Regions from separate parts of the Halotia branconii CENA392 genome, predicted to be linked through region 1. Evidence: riboswitches for the same ligand, from Rfam matches in the RefSeq annotation. Region 1 holds a riboswitch; each other region holds the start of a gene.
What was found. Region 1 has a riboswitch for cobalamin ahead of QI031_RS30670 (hypothetical protein). Riboswitches for the same ligand answer to the same signal wherever they lie in the genome.
Positions count from the first base shown of each region.

Region 1 (4,973 bases):
TTTGAAATATCAATTCAATCCTAATTTAATGGGATACGTGACTATTGCCAAAGGTTATAGACCGGGGGGATTAAACTATCGCGCTAATAGCGAAGCAGAACTGCGATTTGGAGAAGAAAAAACCTGGAGTTATGAAGTGGGTTTGAAATCTTCTTGGCTTGATAATCGTTTAATTGCTAACCTATCAGTCTTTCACAATGACGTAAATAATTATCAAGTTTTGCAATATGACGAGAGTGGTTTTTTTGGCAGAGTTAACAACGTTGACCTGGAAGCTACAGGAGTAGAATTGGAACTGAAAGCAAAACCAGCTAAAGGATTCGATTTAACTGCATCAGTTGGTTATGTAGATAGTATATACAAAAACTACCTAAATTCCGATACAGGTGTAGACTTAAGCAATAATCAAGTTCCCCTTTCTCCACAATTTACTTACAATTTAGCTGCTCAATATCGCAGTCAGTCCGGCTTATTTGCTCGTGCAGAATTGCGTGGTTATGGGATTACTTATTTTGATGATGCGAACCAAATCAAGCAAGAACCTTATGCCTTAGTTAATGCCCGCATCGGTTACGAAGCTGAGAAATATGGCATTTACCTCTATGCAAATAACTTGTTTGATACTCGTTATATTACCTCTGGATACTTATTCCCAGTACCAGATGGAACCGCAGGATTTGGCGATCCCGTGACCTATGGCGTGCAAGTTAAAGCTAATTTCTAATTTAATTGTTGTAGCGATGGGAAAGATTATTTTTTATGTCGCTATTTTTGTTTGATTTGTTATCCTCTGCATATTGCTATGCTTACTAAATTAATTTTACTCGCCACACTTTATACTACTCAATTCATTCCGACAACCTTTTTTATCCAAACCGTACCTGTTTTTATGCGACAACAAAATATGTCGCTGGATGCTATCGGGTTGTTAAGTTTTCTCATTCTTCCCTCAGCCTTAAAATTTCTGTGGTCGCCTTTTATTGACCGCTACCATTTGCCAAGGTTAGGACGTTATCGCGGTTGGATTATCTGTTTTCAAGTTTTGTTAGCACTTGTAACATTTGGATGTGGATTTATTGATATTCAAGAGAATTTCAATATCTTAGTTTTTTGTATGTTTCTCGCTTTTTTATTCTCCGCCAGCCAAGACATTGCAACTGATGCGTTAGCAGTAAATTTACTCGAACCGCGAGAAAGAGGACTAGGAAACGCTATTCAAGCTGGGGGAAATGTTTTTGGCGCTATTATTGGTGGAGGTGGAGCGCTGATTTTACTAGATAGAATCGGCTGGCGGTATAGCTTGATAATCATGTCAGTTGTAATTTTTCTGACTTTAATTCCAGTAATATTATATAAAGAAAAAATTAGTAATAAATCTCAGAAATCAAAATTTTTTAAATCTTATTTTCAACCTTTTATCAACTTTCTCTCGCGTCCCAAAGCATTACCGTGGCTTTTCGTAGTATTGCTATATATGGGAGGCGAAATGATGTCAGGTACAATGCTCCGTCCACTTTTTGTTGATAGAGGTTTGTCGCTCTCAGATATTGGCTTAATGTTGGGTATTGTCAGTTACAGTGTCCGTATTGTTAGTGCTTTAATTGCAGGAGTTTTGATTACCCACTGGGGAAGATTACGTTCTCTAGCTCTATTTGGCTTTGCTGCAAGCATGGTGACACTTTTGTATATCATACCTGCAATTGGTATCAGTAGTTTACCTGTGTTGTATGCTGTTAGTATCACAGTCAATGCAGCCCAAAGTATGGCATATACTGCATTACTAAGTGCCATGATGGATAAATGCGAACCTGCAACAGCCGCTACTGATTATACATTTCAGGTGTCAGTAGTATACATTGGCGGAATTGCTGCTTCAGTTTTGAGTGGTGCGATCGCCAGTGCTACGGGATATACGTTTATGTTTATCATTAGTGCAGCCTTGAGTTTATTGAGCGTATTACTAATAATCAACTTGCGGTCATAGAAGCAACACATTTACAAGGTATACAGCCCTCTCGCTACATCGGATTGGTTAAAAAACCTGACCAAAGTCCTACTAATCATGTTCTTTAAATTGTCAGAGGCGATTCTCCCACAACGGAGACGCTACGCGAAAGTTACGGTATCTTCGATTTCTTTTAGTACGGATAACCGTCATTTTTATTCGTGTCAAGCGCTTGCAAAAAATATTTACATATTGTTATATTTAGTTACATAAGCAAGTAAAGGAAAAAAGACATGACAAGCAAAGGCTTTACCATGAACGAACTCGGTCAACTCAACAACTTTGCAATTGAACCAAAGGTTTATGTAGATAAAACCCCAAGAGCAGGTTTTACCGAGTACGCCGAGAAACTCAATGGACGTTTGGCGATGATTGGTTTTGTCTCACTCATAGCTGTAGAAGTTGTCACAGGACACGGCTTGATTGGATGGCTGACAAACCTATAACTAAATCTGAATATTTAAGAATTTCACTCAATTAACCGATAAAAAATTACCAGAGGATTGCTATGAAAACTGATTTTGATTTCCCTAAAAAAGATTTAATTGGCCCCGTTGTTTTTAGACCCGATTTCAACAACTTTGAAACAATTAACGTTAACCAAGCCTGGTCATTATTTTTCAGTGCAGGTCAAGATGATAAAGTACTGGGAGAATCAACTGAATTAGGCAAGTTTTTCACTAACCTTTTAATTGCTGTGGGAGTAACAGGAACCATTTGGGGGACTTTCTTCAGTAATTTGGGATAAGCAATTGTGTAAGCGTGTTCAATTGAATAAATTCGCTCTTTAGTCTTGGTTGCTATAACCAAGACTTCTTTTAGTATTTGGGTATGTCTGGTGATTAGCTTTCATTCTTAATTATGCGATCGTCCTAGCTTTTGCTGATTTTGGTACGGTGGGGATTACTTTACGTTTTAAGTAGCTGCTGAATTTCAGCATCATTGCTGTGGTACTATTTTCTCAATAGCAACTCGGTTCTAGTGGGGGTCAGCCACTAGAGGTAAGGGGGAAAGTCCGGTGCGAATCCGGCATTGTCCCGCAGCTGTAATCAAGGTTTACCTTGTGAGTCAGAATGCCCGCCGAAGTTGACTTGTAAATTTTGTACATCTGCGAGGCACGGATGGTTTATTACATGGCGATCGCTAGGTTTGATATTTTGAAAGCACTGCACATAAAAACGCTACAAGTGGCGGCTTTCCACGAAATAAGTAATTAATGTCTCAACTTTGCTCAACGTTAAAGCTGAAAGAACTTGTACCGAGCGTAGCCGAGGTATCCGAAGCTTTAATATTAAATTTCAATTAGTACAGGACTTACGCAAAACTAACTTATTTTCGTCATTGCTTCCCTATGGTCGCAATGACGAAGCCTTTATTTGTGTAAGTCTTACAGTAATTACTTTGTGAGTATTCAGGTATTTCTTTTACTTTGATAAAGAGAAATATTTTCAACGAGGTATGGCACTAACTTTTCATCGCTATCTCTGGCGTGCATAACTTCTCTGTATTTTAGTTAAATTCTGACTCGGTTAATCATCATGCCGAAATTCTATCTTCACCGAACTGGGAAGATTCCTACTGCTATTCATCCCTTTGTCAAACAAACGGCCCTCCTCCAAGATAAACACAAGCCCAGTCTACCTCAAGGGAAAATTATTCAAGATGTTCAAAACATTGCAATGTCGATGTATCGGATGATTTATATTGCGATTGCATCCGTCGGGCGGTTACGACATCGCTCGTCTGATTCAGGACGAGCAGCCATGAGTAAACCATTAGCTCGACTCAAATAGGTGTATAGGAGCATTCAAAAAAATGTCAACTTTATTATATTCTCAATACCTCTGCCAAATTACGAGGGTTCAACGCCCGTAGAAACGGGATGAATGCGTCCTAAAGAAGTAAGCTTGGCAAAAATCTGGTTTAATAAAATAGGCTCAGGGATTTCTGGAAGCATTTTTAAAATTTCATGGATATATCGAAAGCCACGATAATGAGCCTTAAGGTCAATAATGCCGGAGCCGGGATTAATGAGGCGAAAATCAGCGAGAAGATGATGAGATAAATTAACCATAAAAAATGCGAAATTAGCAGCGTTAGTTACCGCAGTTTGCCTCAGATTCATAAAATCTTCCAACCCCCAAAACTGCTTTGCATCACGGAAGTTAAACTCGATTTGAAAGCGGAGTTTGTAATAATCAATTATTTTTTCAAATGATAATTCCAGGTCACTGGAGAATAGAACTACATGGCTACGAACATTAGTCTTAAGATTGGTTTTGACTAAAATCACTACATTTAGAGCTTGGGCAAATTCTTTGTGAAGGAGAGTGGCTTGATAAATATCACTTTGAATCTCATCCTCAATGCTACTTTTAGATAAATATTTGTCAGGTATATTACTATAGTCTAGTTTGTCACCGTATTTACGACGAGAGCGTTTATGATAGTCAGGATTTTCATAAGGGATATATAATGCTGAATCGTGGCGCAACTTGGAAATTATGTGCAAGTTCACTTGTCGTGCCATCTGTAAAGCGTTGTTGTTACCAAAATGACCATCTACTACCAAGTATGTTAGGGGAATAAAATTAGCTACTAACTTGAATAGTGAATTAATCATCTTTTTAATTAGCAATAGTTCAGATGTGAATATCACTTCGGTTTTATTTTTGTTTTTACTCCCTTTTGGTCGTCCACGTCCACGTTTTTCTTTGGTTTTTATTTTTTCGCTTGACAACTGAATATTTGTTTTAGTATTACTCTTGATTACTTGTTCTATTTGAATCGGAAATGACTGTCTTTGCTCAACACTTACTAACGACAAGACAAAGAAAGATAGCCCTGATATAGGTTTGTTTACTAGGCTAGAGAAGAATCTATCCAACCCATAAGTCTGTTTACCCGACTTGCTGACTACAACTTCATCTCCGGCAAGCAAATATACTTCATCCTTTCGCCATAAATG
Region 1 covers NZ_CP124544.1:62,793-67,765, reverse strand. Annotated here, with positions in the region: gene QI031_RS30690 (TonB-dependent siderophore receptor) at 1-724, shown strand, start outside; gene QI031_RS30685 (MFS transporter) at 803-1,984, shown strand; gene QI031_RS30680 (chlorophyll a/b-binding protein) at 2,239-2,451, shown strand; gene QI031_RS30675 (hypothetical protein) at 2,514-2,753, shown strand; cobalamin riboswitch at 2,962-3,104, shown strand; gene QI031_RS30670 (hypothetical protein) at 3,544-3,798, shown strand; gene QI031_RS30665 (transposase) at 3,858-4,973, opposite strand, start outside.

Region 2 (4,973 bases), on a different replicon from region 1:
GGTTGCCATTACTAAAGTAGTTCCATTTTGATGAATTTTTTTTAGAGTTGCTATCAAATTACGAGTATGTTTTACGTCTAAATAAGCGGTAGGTTCATCCAACACCAATAGTTCTGGTTGTAACACCATCACATCTGCTATAGAAACTCGCTTTTTTTGTCCTAAACTCAAATGATGCACTGGTCTTTCGGCTAAAGTAGTCAACCCAAATTCAACTAATGCTTGCTCTACTCGGTCTTTAATTTCGGATACTGGTAAACCCAAATTACATAAACCGTAAGATATATCTTCTTCAACAGTAGAAGCTACTAATTGTTGTTCTGGGTCTTGAAATACCAAACCAACTTTTTGCCGTAATTGACTAAGATAATTCCGGTTATAATTTAACGGTTCACCACGCCAACGGACAATGCCAGAATTAGGTTTGTATAGACCATTAGCTAATAATAATAGTGTCGTTTTACCACAACCATTTTGACCAATTAGCGCACATCTTTTACCTAACGGAATCTTTAATGTTAGATTATTCAAAGCCAATTGTTGTGCGCCTGAATAGGTGTAATATACCTGCTCAAATTCGAGTAAATATTCCTGCATTCCGCCAAAAATCCAATCCTATTAATACTACACAGCCGAAAATAGCTTCGATGATATATCGTAATTGAGGACGATAGCGACGAGGATGCCAAACTCGAAATTCACTGACAAAACCCCGTGCTTCCAGTCCCAGAGAAAACTGACTATATCGTTGTAAGGTTCGCTGTAATAGTTGCCCGATTAGTAATGCTAAACTTTTCATACCAATAGCAACAGTGCGGTAGCCACCACGAGAATTTTGTGCTGTCCACAATTCACTGGCTGTATTCAGCAGAATGAAAATAAACCGATACATTAGTAATAACAAATCAGTTAAAAGCACTGGAAATCGTAAGTAACGCAAAGTTTGTAATAGCTCTGTGAAAGGGACAGTTAACATGAGAAAATATAAGCAAGAAACAGAGGCTAATGCTCTAGTTAAAATTTCCAATGCTTGGATACTGCCACTATGACTAATATAAATATAGAAGTGTCCGAGAGTTAGTCCATACCAAGAATCTAATTTTACGCTTTGTAAATCAGGAATCGCAACTCCATTTACTATCAGGGCTGGTAAACTTGTCAAACAAAAAACTATCGTGAACATTAACAATCGAAAATAAACACCAGCCGGGATTCTGGCATAAATCACCGTCCAAGCACTCATCCAAAGCGCCATCAAAATTTGCACAAATGGATGGGTAACAAGGGAAATAGCAAGGGTAGTAAATGCAAAAATCAGTTTATGTTCTGGTGGTAATCTTCGCAGTCGATTAGTATAAGCTAAAGTGTCTAATTGCAGACTCATTCTTCATGTTTTTGTTGTTGGGAACGTCCTTTATACAACCCAATTGCATAACCAACTACTCCTGCACCCAAAGCTGCTTGCGAAGCAAATAATAAGCTTGCTATTTCCCCACTAGCTGGTTCAAAAAATGATTTAAACCAGGGTTTATATCCAGGTTGGATTTCAGCAATTGCTTCTTGTGCTTTGCTATCAGCACCGCCAAATTCCGCACCCCGCACAAATATTAACGGTGCAACTGCTAAAGCTAAGACAGCTACTACCAACAGCCAGTTACTCAACCCTTTTTTAGACTGATTCATTTCTTTGAGGTTCCCGTTTGATTAATTTCAGCAATTCTAACTCTTGAGGATTATAAGATTGCAGCCAGTTCCACACTAATACAGTTAGTAATCCTTCACTAATTGCTAAGGGAACTTGAGTTATGGCAAAAATTCCGGCAAACTTGATAAATGAAGCGAAAAACCCACCAACAGGTGCAGGAAAAGCTAAGGCGAGTTGGATAGAAGTGATAATATAGGTAAGTAAATCTGCGATCGCAGCTGCTAGAAATATCGCGATTTTTTCTTTACCACCCAACTTGATTGTTAAATTATATATCCAGTAAGCTGCAAATGGCCCAGCGATCGCCATCGAAAAAGCATTTGCCCCCAACGTCGTCAAGCCGCCATGCGCTAGTAATAAAGCTTGAAACAACAATACTAAGCTACCCAAAACCGACATAGTAAGGGGGCCAAACAGCACCGCACCTAACCCCGTTCCTGTAGGATGAGAACAACTGCCTGTAACAGAAGGGATTTTCAAGGCTGACAGTACGAAAGTGAAAGCACCAGCCAAGCCCAGGAGTAGTTTGAGTTGCGGGTTCGCTTGGGTAATGCGAGTCAGGCTACGCAATCCTAATATAAAAAATGGTAATGCCACAATCCACCAAAAAATTGCCCACTGCACTGGTAAAAAACCTTCCATAATGTGCATGGCATAAGCGGGTTTGGGTAAACCAACTACCAAGTAAAAACTGATAACTCCCATCAGGGTTAGACTGACTAACGCCTGTGTTTTTCTTTTCATAATCTGTACCTCGCAGATTTATGTAAATGAATTGATTATAGTCGGCGGGCATCCTGACTCACCTATATTTGGGTTCACAGTTGCGGGACAGCGCCGGATTTACACCGGACTTTCCCCCTTGCGTCCGATGGCTGTTCCCCACCAGAACCGATTGGAGTCACTATAACACCATTACTAATAAACTTGGTAAAGACTTGGGGATTCCTCTCATCGCTCAATAGACATCTTGGAAAACTATATAAGACTAGTGGTCTGTCAACCCAAAAATAACAGGTGGAGGCAGGCAGGGGAAGCAGGGGAAGCAGAGGAAGTAGGGGGAGAAAAGAACTGGGCTTTTTCACATTAATCCAGCAAAATTATCTTGACAGAGTACTAGTATTTAATTTGTGAAAATTGAGAGCCTCAGATCCCCGACTTCTTTGAGAAGTCGGGGATCTTGTTGTTCGTGAATGATTTAGGACTGTTATAGAGGTAATTATTACGTAAATGCCAAAATTGAAAATTGATTTACTAATTAAGCAAGCATAATTACTTACATTAATATAATGCTAACCTCTTGAATGTTTAAGAATTACCTGAAAATAACGCAACTAAATTTTTAGCAGATTCTCAGCTTAAACTAATTTTGTTAATAGTAGAAAGCTTTAAATTATTTTTAAAGATGCATTTGAGAATATTAAAGCCATGAAATTTAAGCATTTAGCCATTCTAGCGATCGCTACTGTTTTTACTATAAATCTGACAAAACAAGCAAGTTCTAATCCGCCAGCAACTCAAACGCCTGTAGCTAGTCTATTTGCAGCATCAATGTCAATGGCTGAGTCTGGAAAGTTCCAGTCTGGAGAACACCCTACCCAAGGAACAGTTAAAGTGATCGCTGAACAAGGAAAACGCTATTTAGAGTTTGATCAGAGTTTTCAAACAGATTCAGGCCCTGATTTATTTGTTATTTTATATCGCTCAGATGCACCGCCAATAACTGGGATTAAAGAAAAAGATTATGTCAGCATTGCTCGTTTAAAAAGTATCAAGGGTACTCAACGTTATGCCTTACCTGATAATCTGAAGTTAGCAGAATTTAAATCTGTAGCGATCTGGTGTCGCCAATTTAATGCTACTTTTGGCTATGCTTCTTTGAAAGGATGAAATTTATTTATTATTTAGTCAAAGGTTTGATATGGAAATAGCAGATTTTTTGGGGCTTTTACATCCAGCGATCGCAGTTATTTTTGTCTTTCCATTAATTGGTAATGTAGTCAATTTTGCTTGGCAAACACGTCAACGTCGTTTGCAAAATTTAGCTGGAGGTAAAAGTAAAATTCCTCCAGTAGTTGGCAAAGAACACAAACAATTAGGTGAATGGCTTACAGGTGCAATTGTCGGATTAGTCTTACTTGGATTAGCTTACCCAATTGGTAAAAATATTTTGCACAATCAATTGTGGAATCAAGCTACTTTTCAAGTTGCATTTATTCTGCTGATGTTTATTTTAACCATTGCTGCATTAGTGTTACTTTATCGAGCAAAAAAACGAGTATGGCGGGCAGTTTTTGCAACTTTAACTGGTGCTGGTTTAATAATTATCGGTTGTCAAGATGGAGTATTTCGTCGTACAAATGAATGGTACTGGTCACACTATTATATTGGGATAACCGCAGCTTTGTTGATGATTTTTTCTTTAGCGATTGTACAAGATATTTATCAAGATAGATCTAATCGCTGGCGAACTGTGCATACAATTTTGAACTGTATTGCTTTATTATTATTTATCGGGCAAGGAATGACAGGAACGCGAGACTTACTAGAAATTCCCCTGAGTTGGCAAGAACAATACATTTATAAATGTGATTTTGTCAATAAAACTTGTCCGACAATCAACCCCCAAGCGCCAAAGTGAATCAAATCAGCAAAATTTGGTCTAAAATTGACCCTTTTTCATTACGAGTACGCTTAACAGTCGGTGTTGCTGGGGTTTCAGCTTTGGGGTTAGGTAGCCTCGCTATTTGGACAAGCTGGAAAATGCAGCAAATTTTAATTAACGATCATAAACTGAATGTTGAACAAATTGCCGAACGTTTACCCCGCGATGTGCAACTGTATAGCGAAATCATGCCACCATCAACTGGGTTACAAAAAGCAATTAATAATTTAACAACTACCAATACATATTTATGGATCAAAAGTTCCGATCATCAAATTATCGCACAATCTCCAAACTGGAATCAGTTATCTCAGACAACAAGCACTAAGTTAATGTCTTTAACTGAGATGTCGGTTAAACCCCAAGTAGCAAAAGTTAACCAACGTTATTTTGTGTTATGTAGTAGTGCATTACCAATACAAGATCAGACATTAGGAAAATTGTTTGTAGTTCAAGATGTTACCAGTGAACAAACAATTTTTTTAGTCATAGTGCGGTATTTGGGAATTGGCAGTATTTTAGCAATTATCACAATTTCTGTAGCGATCGCATTTTATATTAAACGTTCTTTGCAACCTCTGCGTCAGTTAAGTCAAATGACAC
Region 2 covers NZ_CP124543.1:3,629,241-3,634,213, forward strand. Annotated here, with positions in the region: gene QI031_RS15900 (energy-coupling factor ABC transporter ATP-binding protein) at 1-597, opposite strand, end outside; gene cbiQ (cobalt ECF transporter T component CbiQ) at 572-1,384, opposite strand; gene QI031_RS15910 (energy-coupling factor ABC transporter substrate-binding protein) at 1,381-1,683, opposite strand; gene QI031_RS15915 (energy-coupling factor ABC transporter permease) at 1,670-2,449, opposite strand; cobalamin riboswitch at 2,476-2,616, opposite strand; gene QI031_RS15920 (DM13 domain-containing protein) at 3,134-3,595, shown strand; gene QI031_RS15925 (DUF4079 domain-containing protein) at 3,627-4,346, shown strand; gene QI031_RS15930 (sensor histidine kinase) at 4,343-4,973, shown strand, end outside.
Region 2: linked by a shared signal. The riboswitch ahead of QI031_RS15915 (energy-coupling factor ABC transporter permease) and the one ahead of QI031_RS30670 (hypothetical protein) in region 1 are both predicted to bind cobalamin.

Region 3 (4,973 bases), on a different replicon from region 1:
AGTTCGGCATTTATTAACATTCACTAAGTAATCTTCCACAGATCTTAAGAACCACTACTTCTACTCTAGTGTAGGAGATTAATGATTAGTCAGGGTTTGGCGATCGCTTTAACAGTGAACAGTTACCAGTCATCACTGTTTACTGATGACTGAACCACTCTACAATGACAGATAGGGTGTAGTTACAATCTTTCTGTTGCCAATGACTGAACAACATGATGCTGACTTGCCATCAGCTGATTCTCAGCAGTTCGGTGAACCAACTGATGGTGCAACCAAATCAGTTAATGATTCCTGGAAAAACCGCATTGCTGGTGTTTGGAATCAAGCAAAGGTAAATTTGATCCAAGTGCTACCCGTTGAACAAGTAGCACAGACAGTTGTGCAATGGTTTAGCGTCAGCGAAACTGAGGTTGCAGAGATTTTAGCAACAGTCCGCGCCGAACTACCAACCACAGAGGCGCTGCTGATTGGCAAACCCCAAGCGGGAAAAAGTTCAATTGTACGGGGATTAACCGGAGTTTCTGCTGAAATTGTCGGTCAGGGATTTCGCCCCCACACACAACACACCCAGCGTTATGCTTATCCTTCAGATGATCTGCCGTTGTTCATTTTTACAGATACGGTGGGGTTAGGAGATGTTAAACAAAATACTCAAGCAATCATTCAAGAATTAGTTGGCGATTTACAAAAGTCGAGTCGCCGTGCCAGAGTCCTGATTCTGACGGTTAAAATTAATGATTTTGCCACTGATACGCTGCGGCAAATTACCCAGGAATTACGTCAAAAATATCCCGAAATCCCCTGTCTTTTGGTAGTGACTTGCTTGCATGAAATTTATCCTCCAGGTACAGCTGATCATCCTGCCTATCCGCCAGAATATGAGGAAGTAAATAGAGCTTTTACAGCAATTAAGCAAGCTTTTTCAAACCTATGCGATCGCTCTGTCCTAATTGACTTCACTTTAGAAGAAGATGGCTATAATCCGGTATTTTATGGTTTAGAGGCATTGAGAGATACTCTCGCTGAACTACTACCAGAAGCAGAAGCACGGGCAATTTATCAATTATTAGATGAAACAGCAGGTGAACAATTAGGCAACCTCTACCGAGATGCCGGACGGCGTTATATTTTACCATTTGCAATCATGGCAGCCACACTGGCCGCTGTACCATTACCTTTTACTACAATGCCCGTTCTAACTGCCTTACAAGTCTCAATGGTGGGACTGTTGGGAAAACTGTACGGGCAAATATTAACACCATCTCAGGCTGGGGGAGTTGTCAGTGCGATCGCAGGGGGATTTGTAGCACAAGCTGTAGCACGAGAATTAATTAAATTTATTCCTGGTTTTGGCAGTGTTATAGCAGCTTCTTGGGCAGCTGCTTACACCTGGGCTTTAGGTGAAGGGGCTTGTGTTTACTTTGGTGATTTAATGGGTGGTAAGAGACCCGATCCTCAAAAAATTCAGTTAGTGATGCAAGAAGCATTTCAAGAAGCCAAAGAACGGTTTAAAAAAATCACGTAAAGCTGAGAGTTATGGCAGAAAGTACTATTACAATCACTATTTTTCACGCTCATATTTACTACGATAATGCTAGCCGTGAACAGGCTGCGCGTGTACGATCAGAACTGAACGCTAAATTTGACGTACAGCTTGGGCGCTGGCATGACAACCCAATTGGTCCACATCCCAAAGGAATGTATCAAGTTATATTTTCATTGGATCAATTTGGTCAGATTGTCCCGTGGTTAATGCTTAATCGGGAAGGATTAGATATCTTAGTTCATCCTGAGACGGGTGATGATGTCGCAGATCATACAAAAAATTCTTTGTGGCTAGGAGAGAAGCTAGAGTTGAACATCGAGTTTCTGCGACGGATTAGAACAACGTGAACCACTAAATATTGGTGTTATGATGGACGTTTCGGTTCTGGTGGTATTGAGCTACCAGAGGTAAGGGGGAAAGTTCGGTGTAAATCCGGCACTGTCCCGCAACTGTGAACTAATTTGAGATTTTTAGCTAACTCAAAATCCTAAATTAAGTTGAGTCAGAACGCCCGCCGAAATATACTACTCAGTCCTATACATCTGCGAGGTACAGATAAATGACTGCTACTGCTGACATTTCCCTTAGTAATTCTTTAGGTGTCGCCTCTCACACTTTATTTGTGTGCAAAACCTGTGCCAGTACTTGGCAAGATGGAAAACGTCTGGGTGAAAGTGGAGGTCAAAAACTATTACAGCATCTTCAGCACCTAGCACAAAATTGGGACTTGCAAGATCAATTTCCGATCCAAGAAGTAGAATGCATGAGTGCTTGTAACCGTTCTTGCGTTGTTGCTTTTGCTGCTAAAGGTAAATTAACTTATCTTTTTGGTGATTTAACTGTTGATGACAGTGCAGCTGCTGTACTCGAATGTGCCGGTCAATACTACGCTAAATCTGATGGTTTGCTACCTTGGTCAGAGCGGCCTGAACCGCTGAAAAAGGGAATTTTAGCAAAGATTCCACCCTTGTAGAAAAAGGCAGGGGAGCAGGGAGCAGGGGGAAGTGTTTTGACTGACTTCTGCTAGCTCAGCACAAGTCAGTACAAGACGCTCAGTGACCAGTAGGCAGAAGGTAAAAAGCTATCTACGAGCAGATAACGCAGAGAAAACATGGTCATGCGCGTTTTGATTCTTGGTGGTATTAAAGATGCCGCAGAATTGACTGCCAAAGTTGTGAATATTCCCGGAATTGAGGCGATCGCTTCTCTTGCAGGACGCACCCATAACCCCTCAATCCCGGTCGGTAATGTCCGTATTGGGGGTTTTGGCGGTGTGACTGGATTAGTTAACTATCTGCGTCAGATGCAGATCGACTTATTAATCGACGCTACTCATCCCTTTGCTAGTCAAATTTCTGAGAATGCAATAGCAGCGGCTAGAGAAGTGAGAATACCTCATTTGATGTTAATCCGCCCGCCTTGGCAACAAGTTAATGGCGATCGCTGGATTGAAGTGGAAAATAGTGAAGTTGCTGCTGCTACTTTAGAAAACCAAGCACAGCGCGTATTTTTAACAGTCGGTAGACAAGAACTTAGTGCTTTTGCTGACTTAGAAAAAATTTGGTTTTTAATGCGGATGATTGACCCTCCCAGTGCTGATGCTGTAATTCCGCCAGGAATGATATTGTGCGATCGCGGTCCCTTTGCTTTGGATAATGAAAGAGAAATTCTGATTCACCACAACATTGATACTATAGTCAGCAAAAATAGTGGTGGTAATGCCACCTACGCCAAAATTATTGCAGCTAGAGAACTGGGATTACAAGTTGTTATGGTAAATCGTCCAGCTACACCACCAGGAGAGCAAGTCACAACTGTTGATGGTGCTTTGGCATGGTTGCTGGAAAAGTTAGATAGCGATCGCACTTAGGACTTACGCAGAAGTAATGGAAAATTAAACCACAAAGGCACTAAGAACACAAAGAAATAGCAACAAGATCCCCGACTTCTTTGAGAAGTCGGGGATCTGAGCCTCTAAAGTGTATGGAGAATGTCAATTATTTACCAAAGCCTTTGCCTCGATTGGTAGAAGGTAGACAAACACAATTTTCTAGCTGAGTTATTAAAGTTTCACGATCTAGATTTTGACCAATCAGCACTAGCTGGTTTTTTGGTTTACCTTTCCACTCATCATCGTCTAAGGTAAAGCGTTTACCGCACAAGTGGAAAATATGACGCTTGGGACTTTCATCAAACCACATAATCCCCTTGGCGCGGAAAATATTGGAGGGCAGCTGATTATCTAAGAAAAATTGAAACTTCCTGATGGCTAAAGGCTTGTCACTCTCGAAGGATATGGAGGTAAAACCATCATTTTCTAAGTGATCAGAATGGTGGTGATGTTCATGGTGATCATGATCGTGATGGTCGTGACCGCATGTTGAATGATCATGATCATGATCATGATGATCGTGATCATGGTGGTCATGCTCATCAACAGTGTCAAAATACTTGTCAGACTCGAACAGACCTACACTGAGAATTAATGGCAATGGCACTTGCGATCGCGTGGTGCGAATGATTCTCGCATCTTCTTTGACTTCGCTAATTTTTCTTTCTAACTCAGTCAAAGCGGCTTCATCAACTAAATCTGCCTTGTTTAGCAAAATGATATCACCGTAGGAAATTTGGCTGTGAGCTGCCTGGGAATTGAATAAATCTAAGCTGTAATTGGCTGCGTCTACTACAGTGATAATTGAATCGAGACGAGTTAAATCTCGTAATTCTGTACCGAGAAATGTCAAGGCAACAGGTAAAGGATCAGCTAATCCTGTGGTTTCTACGACTAAATAATCGAGATTTTCTTGGCGTTCTAAAACTTTGTAAACAGCATCTACTAAATCAGTATTAATAGTGCAACAAATACAACCGTTATTAAGTTCCACCATATTTTCTTCAGTGGAAACAATTAACTCGTTGTCAATACCTATTTCGCCAAATTCGTTGACTAAAACAGCAGTTTTTAGCCCTTGCTGGTTACTAAGAATATGATTAAGTAAAGTAGTCTTGCCACTACCGAGAAATCCAGTAATAATCGTTACTGGCATTCCTTGTTTGGGCGCATCCATTGCTTGAGATTCGGGAGTAATGGCTGATTGCATAGCGCTATTATCAAAAAATCAAAGGAAACAATTTTGTAGACACTGTTGGGGGAAATCAGTTATCAGTTATCAGTTCAAAGATACTTGATACCTGTTCACTGTAAAAAGGTAGCGCAGATAGTCCAGAAAACACTAGCACAGGTCGTTGGAAGTCAAAAGACTTATGATAATTTGGGCTTTTGAACTGTTGATAGTGATGGCTTTATTTACGCCATACTGTACTAGCATAGGGATGTTGGACTGTCTTCACAGCTGCTTTACTTTATTATTGCGTATCTCTCTATATTTCAGAATTACTCTGTTATGACCTTAACTCTTTACAA
Region 3 covers NZ_CP124543.1:2,716,859-2,721,831, reverse strand. Annotated here, with positions in the region: gene QI031_RS11890 (TM0106 family RecB-like putative nuclease) at 1-20, opposite strand, end outside; gene QI031_RS11885 (YcjF family protein) at 203-1,528, shown strand; gene QI031_RS11880 (DOPA 4,5-dioxygenase family protein) at 1,540-1,896, shown strand; cobalamin riboswitch at 1,912-2,082, shown strand; gene QI031_RS11875 (DUF1636 domain-containing protein) at 2,109-2,522, shown strand; gene QI031_RS11870 (cobalt-precorrin-6A reductase) at 2,667-3,419, shown strand; gene QI031_RS11865 (CobW family GTP-binding protein) at 3,547-4,650, opposite strand; gene cysS (cysteine--tRNA ligase) at 4,954-4,973, shown strand, end outside.
Region 3: linked by a shared signal. The riboswitch ahead of QI031_RS11875 (DUF1636 domain-containing protein) and the one ahead of QI031_RS30670 (hypothetical protein) in region 1 are both predicted to bind cobalamin.

Region 4 (4,973 bases), on a different replicon from region 1:
TCGTCGAAGGTCAAACCACGAATCGGATCAGTTTTACAACGTTTAATTTTGTACTGAATTTGCTCTGGTGAATCTAGTAAATTAATTCGGCTCAAGTCGGAAGGATCAGACTTAGACATTTTGCGTGTCCCGTCTGCCAAACTCATTACCCTGGCTCCTTCCTTACGAATCAAAGGATCTGGTAACTTCAGTACTGGCTGATCTGGTTTAGCAAATAAATGATTAAATCGCGCGGCAATATCTCGTGTCAATTCCAAGTGTTGCTTTTGGTCTTCACCCACTGGCACTTTATCAGCTTGATAAAGCAAAATATCAGATGTCATTAACACAGGATAATCTAACAAGCCGACGCTGACATTTTCTCCCTGTTTGACAGCCTTTTCTTTGAACTGGATCATATCTTCCAACCAGTTCAAGGGTGTAATGCAGTTGAGTAACCAAGTGAGTTCACTGTGAGCAGAAACGTGAGATTGTACAAAAATAGTGGAATGCTGTAAATCTAGACCACAAGCTAGATAGAGCGCCGCTAGGGTGTAGGTATCAGATGCCAACTTAGTCGGGTCATGTGGTGCTGTAATCGCGTGCAAATCAGCAACGAAGAGGTAATTTTCGTATTCGCTTTGACCTTTTACCCAGTTACCAATGGCTCCGAAATAGTTACCCAAATGCAAATTACCCGTTGGTTGAACTCCAGAAAGAACGCGCTGCTTGCCCATAAATTTCACTCTAGTAATCTCAAATCTGCGTTATGTATAGCGATAAGTCGCTGAGTGCCGACGCAAAACTCATTTAATTTTGACACTTTCTAGGGTAACTCGCTGTTGAGGATGAGATATTTAACGGTATTGCTGATTTATGGGATGCATTTTATCTCACGCAGAGGCGCAAAGGCAAGGCAGTACGGTCTTGGGGGTTTCCCCCATGAGTGACTGCCGTGCAGAGAGGATAAGGAGTTTTAAGTTTCAATATCTCAGGAATGAGGATTTAGGCAAAGCCTAAGTGTGTGGCTTTGTTACCGTTAAAAAAAATATCGGATGCAGGTCTGACTACTTTCTTATGCTAAATTACTAAGGCTTGGGGTTGGGAAACTCCGGTGAGATTCCGGGACTGTGCCGCAGCTGTAAAGGTTAGGATTCACTTTTTTCTTTCCGAGTCAGAATGCCAACTCCAGCAATGTCTTTATGGCATATTTATTATCTACTCTCTGCGTCGCACAGAGAAGGAGTCTGAGTTTTGCTGTCTGGATTAACTCCCTGTCCTGGGTTATTTTACACCACACCTGCTCAAGATGGTACATTGTCTCGCCTGAGAATACCCGGTGGCATTCTTGATAGTCAACAATGTCGGGCGATCGCAGATATAGTTGACCAGTATGGCGGTGGTTATGTTGATGTGACGAACCGCGCTAATATCCAAATCCGTGAGATTGATGGCAAGCTCAGTACCGCAGTTTTGAAGTATCTCCAGGATATGGGGCTAGGTTCTCGCAACACTGCTGTAGACCACATCCGTAATATTATGACCAGTCCTACGGCTGGTATTGATCCTCAAGAGGTGATTGATACCCGTCCTTTTGTCCAAAGTTGGAATGATTATATTGAGGCACATCCAGCTTTATCAGGACTGTCTGCCAAATTTAGCGTTTGCTTTGACGGTGGTGGAATAGTTCGAGTGAGCGATCGCCTCAATGATATCGCCTTTGTTGCGGTTTTAGTTGATGGTAAAGTTTACTTCCGCCTTCATTTAAGTGTCGGCGTAAAAGGAAAGCCACCTGTTGCAACGGGAATTTTACTTTCACCTGAGCAATGTTTGCCAGTGTTGGCTGCTTTGGCTAATGTTTATTTAAATCATATTGATACAAATAGTAGACGCAAGGCACGTCTGAGGGAAGTAGTTAATGATTTGGGTTGTGAAAGTTATTTACAGGAAGTAGACAAAAGTTTGCCTTTTGCTCTTTTCACCACAGAAGATCAGGTAATGGAGGGACAATTCTCCAATCTTTTTGTAGAAAGTTCAGATAACCAGTATCAGCATATCGGCATCCATCCCCAGCGGCAAAAAGGTTTATTTTATATTGGCGTTGTGTTGCCTCTTGGTCGCTTGGAGAGTAGGCAAATTATGGGTTTAGCGGATTTAGCCCAAAGATATGGTAGTGGTACTTTGAGGTTAACTCCTTGGCAGAATTTGCTGCTTACTGATATTCCCCAAACAAGGCTTGCTGATGTCCAAAAAGAAATTACATTTTTAGGCTTAGATTACTCAGCCAACAATATTAAAAGCGGATTAGTTGCCTGTTCTGGTAGCCGGGGTTGTGCTGCTGCTGCTACAGATACTAAAGGTCATGCATTAGCATTAGCCAAGTATCTCGAAACTCGCCTGACTTTAGATTGCCCAGTTAATATCCACTTTAGCGGCTGCGAAAAATCTTGCGCCCAACATAGCAAAAGTGATATCACCTTGCTCGGTGTCAGTAATGGCAAGAGGTCGAGTTATCACATTTATATTGGTAATGGTGACAGCAATCAAAAATTTGGCCGCGAACTCTACCAATATGTCAGCTTTGATGAATTGCCTGCATTGGTAGAACAAATGTTAAAGGTATATCAAATCAAACGCATAAATGTTAACGAATCATTTGGTGAATTTGCTAACCAATATGCGTTGGCGCAACTCAAACAGTTCTTCTCACCAAATACGGCATTCCATCAAGAAAGAATCACCGCCTCTCCTCTGGCATAAAAAGCATAGGTAATACCAATTCACAAAGATTCTAATACACTTTAAATTCTTTCCCCCTGCCCCAATTCCCATGTCCGATTACATCCGAGATGCTAGTGAAATTTATCGCAATTCCTTTGCCATTATCCGGTCGGAAGCTAACTTAGATGTGCTGCCACCAGATGTAGCAAAAGTTGCAGTGCGTCTGATTCATGCCTGTGGAATGACTGATATTGTCACTGATTTGGGATATTCATCAACGGCGGTACAAGCGGGACGAGCTGCCCTAGCGGCAGGAGCAGCAATTTTGTGTGACTGTCGCATGGTTGCGGAAGGCGTTACCAGAAAGCGGTTGTCAGCGAATAATCCAGTAATTTGTACGCTGTATGAGCCAGAAGTCCCAGAAATGGCTAAACGCCTTGGTACTACAAGGTCAGCAGCAGCTTTGGAATTGTGGCACTCTTATCTAGAAGGAGCAGTTGTGGCTATTGGTAATGCACCCACAGCCCTATTCCGCCTGCTGGAAATGCTTGACGAGGGAGCGCCTAAACCAGCGCTGATTTTGGGTTTTCCAGTGGGATTTGTGGGTGCAGCCGAATCAAAGGCAGCATTGGCAGCAGATAGCAGAAATGTCCCTTTTATAACTTTACATGGTCGGCGTGGTGGCAGTGCGATCGCCGCTGCCGCAGTTAATGCCCTAGCAACGGAGGAGGAATGATCATGACAGCTAAAGGTCGTCTCTATGGAATTGGTGTAGGGCCTGGTGATCCAGAACTATTGACCCTCAAAGCGTTGCGGCTATTACGGGCTGCCCCTGTGGTTGCTTATCAATCGGCAACAGACAAAGAAAGTATAGCGCGGGCGATCGCTGCACAGTATCTAACTGGCAATCAAATCGAGGTATCATATCACCTCCCCCGTGCTTTAGAGCCTGAGAAAGCTGAGTCTATTTACGATAAGGAAGTTGAACCAATTGCTCAACATTTAGCTGCTGGGCGAGATGTAGCGGTACTGTGTGAAGGCGACCCGTTTTTCTACGGCTCATTTATGTATGTGTTCACGCGCTTATCTGAGCATTACCAAACAGAAGTCGTCCCTGGAGTTTCTTCACTCATGGCTTGTCCTGTGGCATTGGGTGTACCGTTTACCTATTACAACGATATTTTGACTGTCCTCCCTGCTCCCATGCCAGCAGAACAATTGACTACACAATTGCTGACGACTGATGCAGCGGCCATTATGAAGCTAGGCCGGCATTTTACCAAAGTGCGGGATGTGTTACATCAATTGGGCTTAGCATCACGGGCGCTCTATATTGAACGGGCGACAACGGCACGGCAACGAATTATACCGCTTGATGAAGTTAATCCGGCGGAAGTACCCTATTTTGCAATGATTGTGATCCCAACCAAAAATCGACTGTAATAAATACATTTATCGGGCAAGTGGGCATGGGACAGTGATACAAAAATGTCCTGATACGGCGCTAAAGGTTAGAAGAATTTATACAGACAAATAATTCTTTGTGTAAGTACCAGGAGCTACTGCAATCATGGCTATGACATCCGTTTATGTATTAAAAATTGCTGAAAATCATACTATTGAAATTGCTCAAGATGAATTGCGATCGCTATTAGGTGAAATTGAAGCTGAATTACATCGTAGTCAAGTTTATCGTCGTGCTGTTGCTAGTTTACAAAAATTACTAGGTTCTTCAAACGAACATGCCAAGACTTTATTTAAAGCTGTAGGTAGAGAAGCCATTGGTTTAGCATTTCAGCAGTTTGCCCAAAAACATCCACACGTTACAGATACTGATCCACCTACGGATACTGCTGCCGTTTTATCAAATGTTGAACAAGAAAATGTTACTGACTTATCAGCTTGTATAGCTAATGTTAAATTAAATTCTCAAAATACTAGTACAAATACTAATGAAGAAAATTTAATGTCGGCATCTACAATGGTAGCAAATACAACTATCAATTTTATGAAAAAATCAGAAAGCAACCTTCCAGTAGCAATACTGATGAAGTGGCTAAAACCAAATAAACAACCTTCAAAAACTGAAATAGTCAATCAAGCTGCTGAACAACGCTTGGAACAATTACGTCAAATCGGTCAGCAATTAAAACAAGCTCGTGAAGCTCAAGGTCTTTCTTTAAGACAACTTAATATTTATACTCATATCGCTATCCATCAAATGGAAGCGTTAGAAAATGGCAATTTTGAGTTATTGCCAGAAGATATTTTGG
Region 4 covers NZ_CP124543.1:3,772,793-3,777,765, forward strand. Annotated here, with positions in the region: gene trpS (tryptophan--tRNA ligase) at 1-716, opposite strand, end outside; cobalamin riboswitch at 1,061-1,184, shown strand; gene cobG (precorrin-3B synthase) at 1,234-2,739, shown strand; gene QI031_RS16525 (precorrin-8X methylmutase) at 2,810-3,436, shown strand; gene QI031_RS16530 (precorrin-2 C(20)-methyltransferase) at 3,439-4,143, shown strand; gene QI031_RS16535 (helix-turn-helix domain-containing protein) at 4,271-4,973, shown strand, end outside.
Region 4: linked by a shared signal. The riboswitch ahead of cobG (precorrin-3B synthase) and the one ahead of QI031_RS30670 (hypothetical protein) in region 1 are both predicted to bind cobalamin.